DNA from 3 places in the Cupriavidus sp. 2TAF22 genome. Region 3 is predicted to be linked to each of the others. Evidence: predicted binding sites of a transcription regulator. Region 3 holds the regulator's gene; each other region holds the start of a gene.

Region 1 (3,275 bases), on a different contig from region 3:
GCACGACGGGCACCAGCGCACCCTGGTCGACCCCACCGCGGGCTCGATCAGCGAGGTGCCGGAACTGCCACCCGGCAACGACGTCGCGCAGACTGCGGCCTGGATCCGCTCCGTGCTGGATGGCAAGGCGCCGGTCCCGGCCCCGATCGCCACGCAGGTCGAGGCCATCCGCAGCTGCCTGCAGCAGGGCACGCGCGTGGCCTGGGCCAGCCCGGTCTGAGCGGGGAATGGGGAACGGGGCGGCAGGCGAGGCTGGCGGCGCCCGCGTCGTCAGCGCGCCGTCAGCGCTTGCGCTGTGGCAGCGGGATGCGGTCGTCCTCGCCGGGCACGCGCGGGAACTGGTCGTCCTCCCATCGCTGGGATGCGGCTTCGATGGCTTCTTTGCTGCTGGAAACGAAATTCCAGAAGATAAAGCGGTGCCCGTCGGTGGGGTCGCCGCCGAGCAGCATGACGCGCGACGGCGCCTCGGCCGTCAGCGTGACCGTCTGGTCCGGCACCAGCAGCGCCATGTGGCGCTCAGGCAACACTTCCCCATCCAGCGCGACCACGCCGTCTACCGGGTAGATGCCGCGTTGCGCGTGCTCCGGCGGAATCTCGAGGCTTGCGCCCTGCTCCAGATCGATCGCCACGTACAGCGTGCGACTGAAGACCTTCACGGGCGCCTCGGCCCCAAACGCATCGCCCGCGATCACCGTCATCCGCACCCCGGGCCGCTCGAGCTTGGGCAGGGTCGCGGCAGGATGGTGAAAGAAGGAAGGCTCCACGGTCTCGTGCTCCTTGGGCAGCGCCACCCAGGTCTGGATGCCGTGCAGGCGCGGACCGGCCTCGCGGGCCGCCTGCGGTGAGCGCTCCGAGTGCGCGATGCCGCGGCCGGCCGTCATCCAGTTCACGTCGCCCGGCTTGATGACCTGCTTGCTGCCCAGGCTGTCGTGGTGAAGGATTTCCCCTTCGAACAGGTAGGTGACGGTCGCCAGCCCGATATGCGGATGCGGGCGCACATCCATCCCCTGCCCGGCCGGAAGCACCGTCGGCCCCATATGGTCGAAGAAGATGAACGGGCCCACGGTCTGGGCCGCCGCGGCCGGCAGCACCCGGCTGACGGTAAAACCGTCGCCCAGGTCACGTACGTGCGGTTTGAGCAAGTGTTCGATAGCAGACATGCATTTTCCCCGGTTAGGCCGATGCTGACGGCCGCATGAATGAAAAGAGTGTAGCCGCTGGTGAAACACAGCATCTCATTGCGCGACAGAACCGGGACCGGCGGCGCCCCTCTAATCAATGTCCGATGGCGTTGCGGGGGCTGCCGGATAGTGGTCGCTCCACATAGCAGGAAGAAAGCCAGAAAAAAGGCTATTTGAAAACAGAAGCCAATTACCTGGAACTATCAACCCTATAAGGACTCCAACTTAGCAGTCTCCCGGCTTGAGTGCTAATATGTGTTGCAATGCAGTGCGCGGACCCTTCAGGGCGAGCGCCGCGGGCAACCCACCCGCCGGATGCGAAAGGAGCAATCGAGTGAACGCGGTCCTATCTGCCGACCAAACCCAAACCAGCAGCCGCCTGCCTACGGCGCCTCAGGGCGCCGGGGCATTTGCGCTGACGTTTCCCGGAAACCTGGGAAACCTGGACAGCTATATCCAGGCTGTCCATCGTATCCCCATGCTCACCCCCGAGGAAGAGCAGCGGCTTGCACGCGATCTGCGCGAGCATGACTCCGTCGATGCGGCTCGCCGCATGGTGCTGTCGCACTTGCGCCTGGTGGTGTCCATCGCCCGCCAGTACCTCGGCTATGGCCTGCCCCACGCGGACCTGATCCAGGAAGGCAATATCGGCCTGATGAAGGCCGTGAAGCGCTTCGACCCGGACCAGGGCGTGCGGCTGGTGTCGTACGCCATGCACTGGATCAAGGCCGAGATCCACGAATATGTGCTGAAGAACTGGCGCATGGTCAAGGTGGCGACCACCAAGGCCCAGCGCAAGCTGTTCTTCAACCTGCGCAGCCACAAGCAGGGTGCCCATACCTTCACGCCGGAGCAGGTCGACGCGGTCGCGCGCGAGCTGAACGTCAAGCCGGAAGAAGTGATGGAGATGGAAACCCGCCTGTCGGGCGGCGACCTGGCGCTGGAAGGCCAGATCGACGACGGCGAGGAGGAGTTCGCGCCGATCGCCTACCTGGCTGACAACCACAACGAGCCGACCCGCGTGATCGAGGCCCAGCGCCACGACCGCATGCAGGTGCAAGGCCTGGAAGAAGCGCTGACCAAGCTGGACGACCGCAGCCGCCGCATCATCGAGGCGCGCTGGCTGCACGTCAACGACGACGGCTCCGGCGGCTCAACGCTGCACGAGCTGGCTGACGAGTTCGGTGTCTCCGCCGAGCGCATCCGCCAGATCGAAACCGCGGCGATGAAGAAGATGAAGGGTGCTCTGCAGGCCTTTGCCTGATAGTTGCGCGGGAGCGCGGCGGAACGAAAGCCGCGCGCCAGAATGGAACAGGGCCGGTCTCGCGACCGGCCCTGTTTTTTTGTCCGGAGACCCCGCCCCTGGCGGGCGGAGCCGCTTCAGGAAAGCAGCTGCTTCAGGTCGTGCGCGATCGGCTCGGGGCCCTGGCCGTGGCGGATGAACAGGCGCAACCGGCCGCTCGGATCGAATACATAGCTGCCTGCCGAGTGGTCCATCGTGTAGTTGTTCGGCGAGGTACCCGGCACCTTGGCGTAGAACACCTTGAAATCCTTTGCCACCTTCTGCAGCGCCGCGTCGTCGGCCGGGCGCATGCCCAGGAAGCGCGGATCGAAGGCGGGCACGTATTGCGCCAGCAGCGCCTGCGTATCGCGCTCGGGATCGACCGTGACGAACAGCACCTGCACGCGGTCGGCATCCGGGCCCAGTTGCTCCATCACCGCCTTCAGCTCGGCCATGGTGGTGGGACAGACATCGGGGCAGTGCGTATAGCCGAAGAACATCACCACGGCCTTGCCCTTGAAGTCGGCAATCGAGCGCACTTTGCCGTTGTGGTCGGTGAGGACGAAATCCTTGCCGAATTCGCTGCCGCCGCTGATGTCGACATTCTTGAACGAGGCGCGCTGCTGGCCGCAGGCGGCAAGCAGCAGCGAGCACAGCGCCAGCAGGCAGAAGCGGCGGAACAGCGCAAAGCTGGACGAAGAACCCGGAAAGAGACGGCTTGGCATGCGATTCGCTTGATTGGCGGCTTGATTGGCGGACAGGCCGGCCCGGGCGCCCCGGAAAGCCGGATGGAGGCGGACGGCGGCCTGGTC
Region 2 (3,275 bases), on a different contig from region 3:
TGCGTGGAGTGCATCTTCCACACGTGCCTTCTTTTCCTTCATTTCGACTTCGGTGGCTGCGCCAACCTTGATCACTGCAACGCCGCCGGCCAGCTTGGCCACGCGCTCTTGCAGCTTTTCACGGTCGTAGTCCGAGGTCGCTTCTTCGATCTGGGCACGGATCTGCTTCACGCGGGCTTCGATCGAAGCTGCATCGCCGGCGCCATCGATGATGATGGTGTTTTCCTTGCCGATTTCGATGCGCTTGGCTTGACCCAGTTCTTGCAGGGTTGCCTTTTCCAACGTCAGGCCGATTTCCTCGGCGATCACTGCACCGCCGGTCAGGATGGCGATGTCTTCCAGCATGGCCTTGCGGCGGTCGCCGAAGCCCGGAGCCTTGACGGCGGCGGTCTTCAGGATGCCACGGATGTTGTTCACCACCAGGGTCGCCAGGGCTTCGCCTTCGACGTCTTCAGCGATGATCAGCAGCGGGCGGCCCGACTTGGCCACTTGCTCCAGCACCGGCAGCAGGTCGCGGATGTTCGAGATCTTCTTGTCGAACAGCAGCACGAACGGGTTGTCGAGGGCGACAACTTGCTTTTCCGGGTTGTTGATGAAGTACGGCGACAGGTAGCCGCGGTCGAACTGCATGCCTTCCACGACTTCCAGCTCGTCGGCCAGCGACTTGCCGTCTTCCACGGTGATCACGCCTTCCTTGCCGACCTTGTCCATCGCTTCAGCGATCAGGTTGCCGATCACTTCGTCGCTGTTGGCGGAGATCGAGCCGACCTGGGCGATTTCCTTGCTGGTGGTGGTGGTCTTGGTCAGCTTCTTCAGCTCTTCGACCGCGTTCACCACAGCCTTGTCGATGCCGCGCTTCAGGTCCATCGGGTTCATGCCGGCGGCAACGTACTTCATGCCTTCGCGCACGATCGACTGGGCCAGCACGGTTGCGGTGGTGGTACCGTCACCGGCGTTGTCGCTGGTCTTGGAAGCCACTTCCTTGACCATCTGCGCGCCCATGTTCTGCAGCTTGTCCTTCAGTTCGATTTCCTTGGCCACGGACACGCCGTCCTTGGTCACGGTCGGGCCGCCGAAGCTACGCTCCAGCACCACGTTGCGGCCCTTCGGGCCCAGGGTCACCTTCACTGCGTTGGCGAGAATGTTCACGCCTTCGACCATCTTGGCACGGGCGGCGTCGCCGAACACTACGTCTTTAGCTGCCATGTTCTGAATCTCCTAAATCTGTACGGGGGGTGGCGTGGATTACTTGTTCACCACGGCCATGATGTCTTCTTCGCGCATGACCAGCAGTTCCTGGCCATCCACCTTCACGGCCTGGCCGGCATACTTGCCGAACAGCACGCGGTCACCCACCTTGACGTCGAGAGCGATCGAAGCGCCCTTGTCATCCTTCTTGCCGGGGCCCACGGCGAGCACTTCACCTTGATCAGGCTTTTCGGCAGCATTGTCGGGAATCACGATGCCGGAAGCGGTCTTGGTTTCATTGTCCAGACGCTTGACGATCACGCGGTCGTGCAAAGGACGCAGATTCATACGGACTCCTTGGTACAAAAAGTGATTTTACGTTCACAAGAACTGGCCGCTTTAGCTGGCTGCCAGCAGAATCGGAAGGCTGAGAGAGGGCTGTTAGCACTCTAACCCAACGAGTGCTAATTATAGGGACGGGGGTTTACGTTTTCAAGTCAGCGACTTGATACGTGTTTACCCTTGATGCTGTCGATGCGCGAGCGAATCAGGCAGCGACCAGTGCTCCGGGCGGGCCGCCTCGGCAGGTCACGGCCGACGGACTTACGCGAGTCCGCTCACCTTTTCCCCGGTTCCCGGGCAATCGCAGCCGCACCCTCACCGCGCGGGCGCGGCCGGCGCGCCCTCCCAGCGCAACCCCGCGATGCGCCGGTTTCGGCACATGCCAGCGACTTCAAGTACAGCTTTCCAGATATTGGCACAGGATTGAATCTGTACTCTTTTTCGGCACGCTCATGTGTGCCTCCTGGCAATACAGCTTCGCCCCTACTCTTCCTTTCAACAAAATGACGCGCAGCCAGTTCCAGTCCCCAAGGCCCGGCGACGCGCATTGATCGGAGCTACCGTCGTGAAAGACGAACCAGGGAAGATACGCGAAGTCTGCCTCCACCTTGTCGCCGGCTTGCGCCGCGGACGACCCGACATAGTTGCGCTGCCCGGCAACAGCGCCACCAGACCCGATTCATGCAGTCCGGCCGTGCCGCCGCAAGCGCACGATCGAGGCTTCCGCTACCGCGATGCACCTGGCGCCGATCCGGCCGGGAGGAGCGTCCGATGAAGCTCTACGAGAGGTTCGCCGACGATATCGAGCGGCTGATCCGGCAAGGTGTCTACCGGCACGGCGGACGATTGCCTTCCGTGCGGCAGGCTAGCCGGCAACACCGGATCAGCATTACCACGGTGCTTCACGCCTACCTGCTGCTGGAAAGCCGCGGCCTGCTGGTGAGCCGGCCGCAGTCCGGCTATTTCGTCGACCTGCAACGCGCAAGCGACGGGTGACGAATGCAGGCGTTGCGAGCATTCGAAGCCGATCGCCATGTCCTCCCCGGTGGACGTCAGCCGGCTTTGATGCTCCGGAACGTGACAAACGCGGGCGCGACCGAGGCGATCAATATCTGCCTTCAAAGGTTGGCGGCGGCCCGGATCGGCCTCGTCGCTGACGATCCGGGAAGCCTGTTCCAGCCCGTCCAGCCAGCGCTTCGCGCCGGTTGGCACCATCGTTGTGTTACCGATCATCCTGGTCTATAACGCACTTCAGTACCGGGTCTTCCGGGGCAAGGTGCGGGAAGGCGACGCCAGCCCCGGCCACGCCAATGTCGGGGAAACGACGCCATGATCGTGAGGCCGAGGCAAAACTGGTTCCTGATGCTGTTCGCCTGGAACGGTTCGGTATTGCAGACCATCCTTCCCCAACTGGTTTTCATCGGGGCTGTCAGCAGCCTGGCGGTGTTCACGCATGGCCGGATATTCGGCGAGAAGATTCCGCTCAATACGGCACCGTTCACGCTGTTCGGCCTGGCACTGGCCATCTTCCTCGCGTTTCGCAACAACGCCAGCTACGCCCGCTTCAACGAGGCTCGCCATCTATGGGGCAGTCTGCTGATTGCATCGCGGGCGCTCACATCGCAGATGCTCTGCTACCTCCCGGAGAACCTGCCTGCCGCGGATCGTACCCGGATCACCAATATGCTGATTGCATTCGCCTATGCGCTCAAGCATCGCTTGCGCATGACTGACCCGACAGAGGA
Region 3 (3,275 bases):
CGGCCGGCATGGTCGCGGTGGGCTGCGACCGCGCCGGATCAGAGCCGGTTGTCTTCGCTCGGGTACTCGTGCCAGTGCAGCTTCTTGCGCAGCGTGGCGTAATAGTTGTAGCCGAGCGGGTGCAGCAGGTGGACGGTCTTGGCCGAGCGCCGCACCACGATGCGGTCGCCGGGCAGCAGCGAGGTCAGCGACTGCATGTCGAAGTTGACGCTGGCGTCGCGCGCGGTGGCCACCTCGATCGACACCTCGGCGTCATGCGGCAGCACGATCGGGCGGTTGGACAGCGCGTGCGGGGCGATCGGCACCAGCACCAGGCCGGACAGCGTGGGGTGCAGGATCGGTCCGCCGGCGGATAGGGCGTAGGCCGTGGAGCCGGTCGGCGTGGACACGATCAGGCCGTCCGAACGCTGGTTGTACATGAAGTAGCCGTCCACCGAGACCGCCAGCTCCACCATGCCCGAGATGCCGGAGCGGTTGACCACCACGTCGTTGAAGGCCAGCGCGGAGAAGATCACGCCGTCGTCGCGCACCACCTGCGACTCCAGCAGCATGCGGGTCTCGGATTCATAACGTCCGGCCAGCATGTCGGGCAGCACCGAATGCACGTCTTCCAGCGGGATGTCGGTCATGAAGCCAAGGCGCCCGTGGTTGACGCCGATCAGCGGCACCTGAAAGCCGGCCAGCTGGCGCGCCAGGCCCAGCAAGGTACCGTCGCCGCCCAGCACCACGGCGACGTCGGCATGCTTGCCGATCTCGCCGGGTGGCAGGGCCGGGTAGTCGGTCAGGCCCGTGGCCAGCGCGGTTTCCCGCTCGAACACCACATCCTGGCCGTTCTTGAGGATGCAGGCGGCAAGCTCTTCCAGCGGGCCTTCGATGCCGGCGGTGGCGTACCTGCCGATCAGGGCGACGGTGCGAAAGGGCGCGCGAGCGGCGCCGGGCGTGGGGAGCGAAGACATGCCCGGATTAGACCATACCGCCGCGACCATTGTCAGCAAGGCGGCACGTCCGGGCGTGCGCGGGCGTGCACGAGCCGCCCGAACGGGTAAAACCTGCGTAAAATCGGGTGCATCATGGATGAACGTGCGAAAACGCTTCTCAAGACCCTGATCGAGCGCTATATCGCCGAGGGGCAACCCGTGGGTTCGCGGACCTTGTCGAAGTACTCCGGTCTCGATCTGTCCCCGGCCACCATCCGCAATGTGATGTCGGACCTGGAGGAAATGGGGTTCATCACCAGTCCGCACACGTCGGCGGGGCGTATCCCGACCCCGCGCGGCTACCGGCTGTTCGTCGATACCATGCTGACCGCCCAGCCGCTGGACAGCGCGCTCAACCTGGCGGAGCTGACCGGCAAGATCCTGGGCCAGTTGCGCGGGCAGCAGCTCGGGCCGCAGCGGATGATCACGTCGGCGGCGCATACCTTGTCCAATCTGTCGCATTTCGCCGGCGTGGTGATGACCCCGCGGCGCGCGCAGGCGTTTCGCCAGGTCGAGTTCATGCGGCTGTCGGACAAGCGCATCCTGCTGATCATCGTCACCCCCGAGGGAGACGTGCAGAACCGCATCATCCAGACCGAGCTGCCGTACACGGCGTCGCAACTGGTCGAGGCCGCGAATTTCATCAACTCGCACTACGCCGGCATGAGCTTCGACAATGTGCGCGACCACCTGCGCGGGGAATTGCAGGCCTTGCGCATGGATATGTCGCAGCTGATGCAGGCGGCGGTGGAAGCGGGCAGCAGCGCCATGGCGGAGGAAGAAGACAATCATGTCTTCATTTCCGGCGAGCGCAAGCTGCTCGAGGTGGAGGACCTGTCCTCCAGCATGGAAAAGCTGCGCCGGCTGTTCGACGTGTTCGAGCACAAGACCGGCCTGCTCAAGCTGCTCGACGTCTCCAGCCACGCCCAGGGCGTGCAGATCTTCATCGGCGGCGAGAGCAAGCTGGTGCCGCTGGAAGACATGGCGGTCATCACGGCGCCCTACGAGGTCGACGGCCAGATCGTCGGCACGCTGGGGGTGATCGGGCCCACCCGCATGGCCTACGAACGGGTGATCCCGATCGTCGACATCACCGCGAGGCTATTGTCCAGCGCGCTGAGCCAGAACTAGTGCTGGCCAGGGCCGGTCTCACCGACTGCCTGTTCCGCTCCTCCCGTCTGCTCGGCGAGACCCGGCGGCCGCGCGCCTTTGGCGCGTCCCGCCCCGCCACACCGGAAACACCATGACGACTACCCCCGAACCGGCCTATCAGCATGGCCAGGCGCCGCGCACGGCGATCCTGCTGATCAACCTCGGCACGCCCGATGCGCCGACACCGAAGGCCGTCGGCAGCTATCTCAGGCAGTTCCTGTCCGATCCGCGCGTGGTGGAGATCCCGCGCGCTGCCTGGCTGCCGATCCTGTACGGCATCATCCTGCCGTTGCGCTCGCGCGCCTCGGCGGTGAAATACGAGTCGGTCTGGCTGCGCGAGGCGCAGATGACCGGTTCGCCACTGCTCGTGCATACCGAACGCCAGGCCCACGCCCTGCAATTGCTGCTCAGCCAGCAGGGCCACGAAGTGACGGTGGCGTGCGCGATGCGCTATGGCAACCCGTCGATCGCTTCCGTGCTGGAGGCGCTGCGCCGCCAGGGCACCGAGCGCATCCTGCTGCTGCCCCTGTATCCGCAGTACTCCGGCACCACCACGGCCACGGCGTTCGACGAAGCGTTCCGCGTGCTGGCGACCTGGCGGAATCAGCCAGAATTGCGGCTGGTCAAGCATTTTCACGACCATCCGGCCTATATTGCCGCCTTGCACCAGCAGGTGGGGGCATACTGGGCGCAGCACGGCACGCCGGATTTCGGGCGTGGGGACAAGCTGATCCTGTCGTTCCACGGGGTGCCGCGGCGCACCCTGGAACTGGGCGATCCCTACCATTGCGAATGCCTGAAGACCGGCCGCCTGCTGGGCGAGGCGCTGGGCCTGCAAGCCGGCCAGTACCAGGTTACCTTCCAGTCGCGCTTCGGCCGCGCGGAATGGCTGCAGCCCTACACGGCACCCACGCTGCAGGAGTTGGGCAAGGTCGGCACCGGGCGGGTCGACGTGTTCTGCCCCGGATTCCCGGCCGACTGCCTGGAGACCCTGGAGGAGATCGGCATGGAAGGACGTTCCGAATTCCAGGTGGCGGGCGGCAAGGTGTTCCATTACATTCCCTGCCTCAACGATGCCGAGAGCTGGATCGCCGGGCTGGCGGAGATCGGCTTGCAGCACTTGCAGGGATGGCCGCTGCGGCTGCC

What was found. Region 3 encodes HrcA, which represses chaperone genes, less so after heat shock. Its sites were predicted from a motif close to TTAGCACTCNNNNNNNNNGAGTGCTAA; they were not measured.
Region 1: the regulator HrcA is predicted to act here: its motif matches at 1,407-1,433, upstream of rpoH (RNA polymerase sigma factor RpoH).
Region 2: the regulator HrcA is predicted to act here: its motif matches at 1,630-1,656, upstream of groES (co-chaperone GroES).

What each region holds. Positions count from the first base shown of each region.
Region 1 covers NZ_JBFRFX010000006.1:182,620-185,894, forward strand. Annotated here, with positions in the region: gene ybiB (DNA-binding protein YbiB) at 1-220, shown strand, start outside; gene AB4Z48_RS09860 (pirin family protein) at 282-1,160, opposite strand; gene rpoH (RNA polymerase sigma factor RpoH) at 1,516-2,445, shown strand; gene AB4Z48_RS09870 (SCO family protein) at 2,562-3,188, opposite strand.
Region 2 covers NZ_JBFRFX010000002.1:339,587-342,861, forward strand. Annotated here, with positions in the region: gene groL (chaperonin GroEL) at 1-1,206, opposite strand, end outside; gene groES (co-chaperone GroES) at 1,246-1,536, opposite strand; partial or broken gene AB4Z48_RS04110 (GntR family transcriptional regulator) at 2,302-2,593, shown strand; partial or broken gene AB4Z48_RS04115 (hypothetical protein) at 2,681-2,863, shown strand; gene AB4Z48_RS04120 (bestrophin family protein) at 2,860-3,275, shown strand, end outside.
Region 3 covers NZ_JBFRFX010000022.1:23,176-26,450, forward strand. Annotated here, with positions in the region: gene AB4Z48_RS24545 (NAD kinase) at 39-956, opposite strand; gene hrcA (heat-inducible transcriptional repressor HrcA) at 1,071-2,108, shown strand; gene hemH (ferrochelatase) at 2,221-3,275, shown strand, end outside.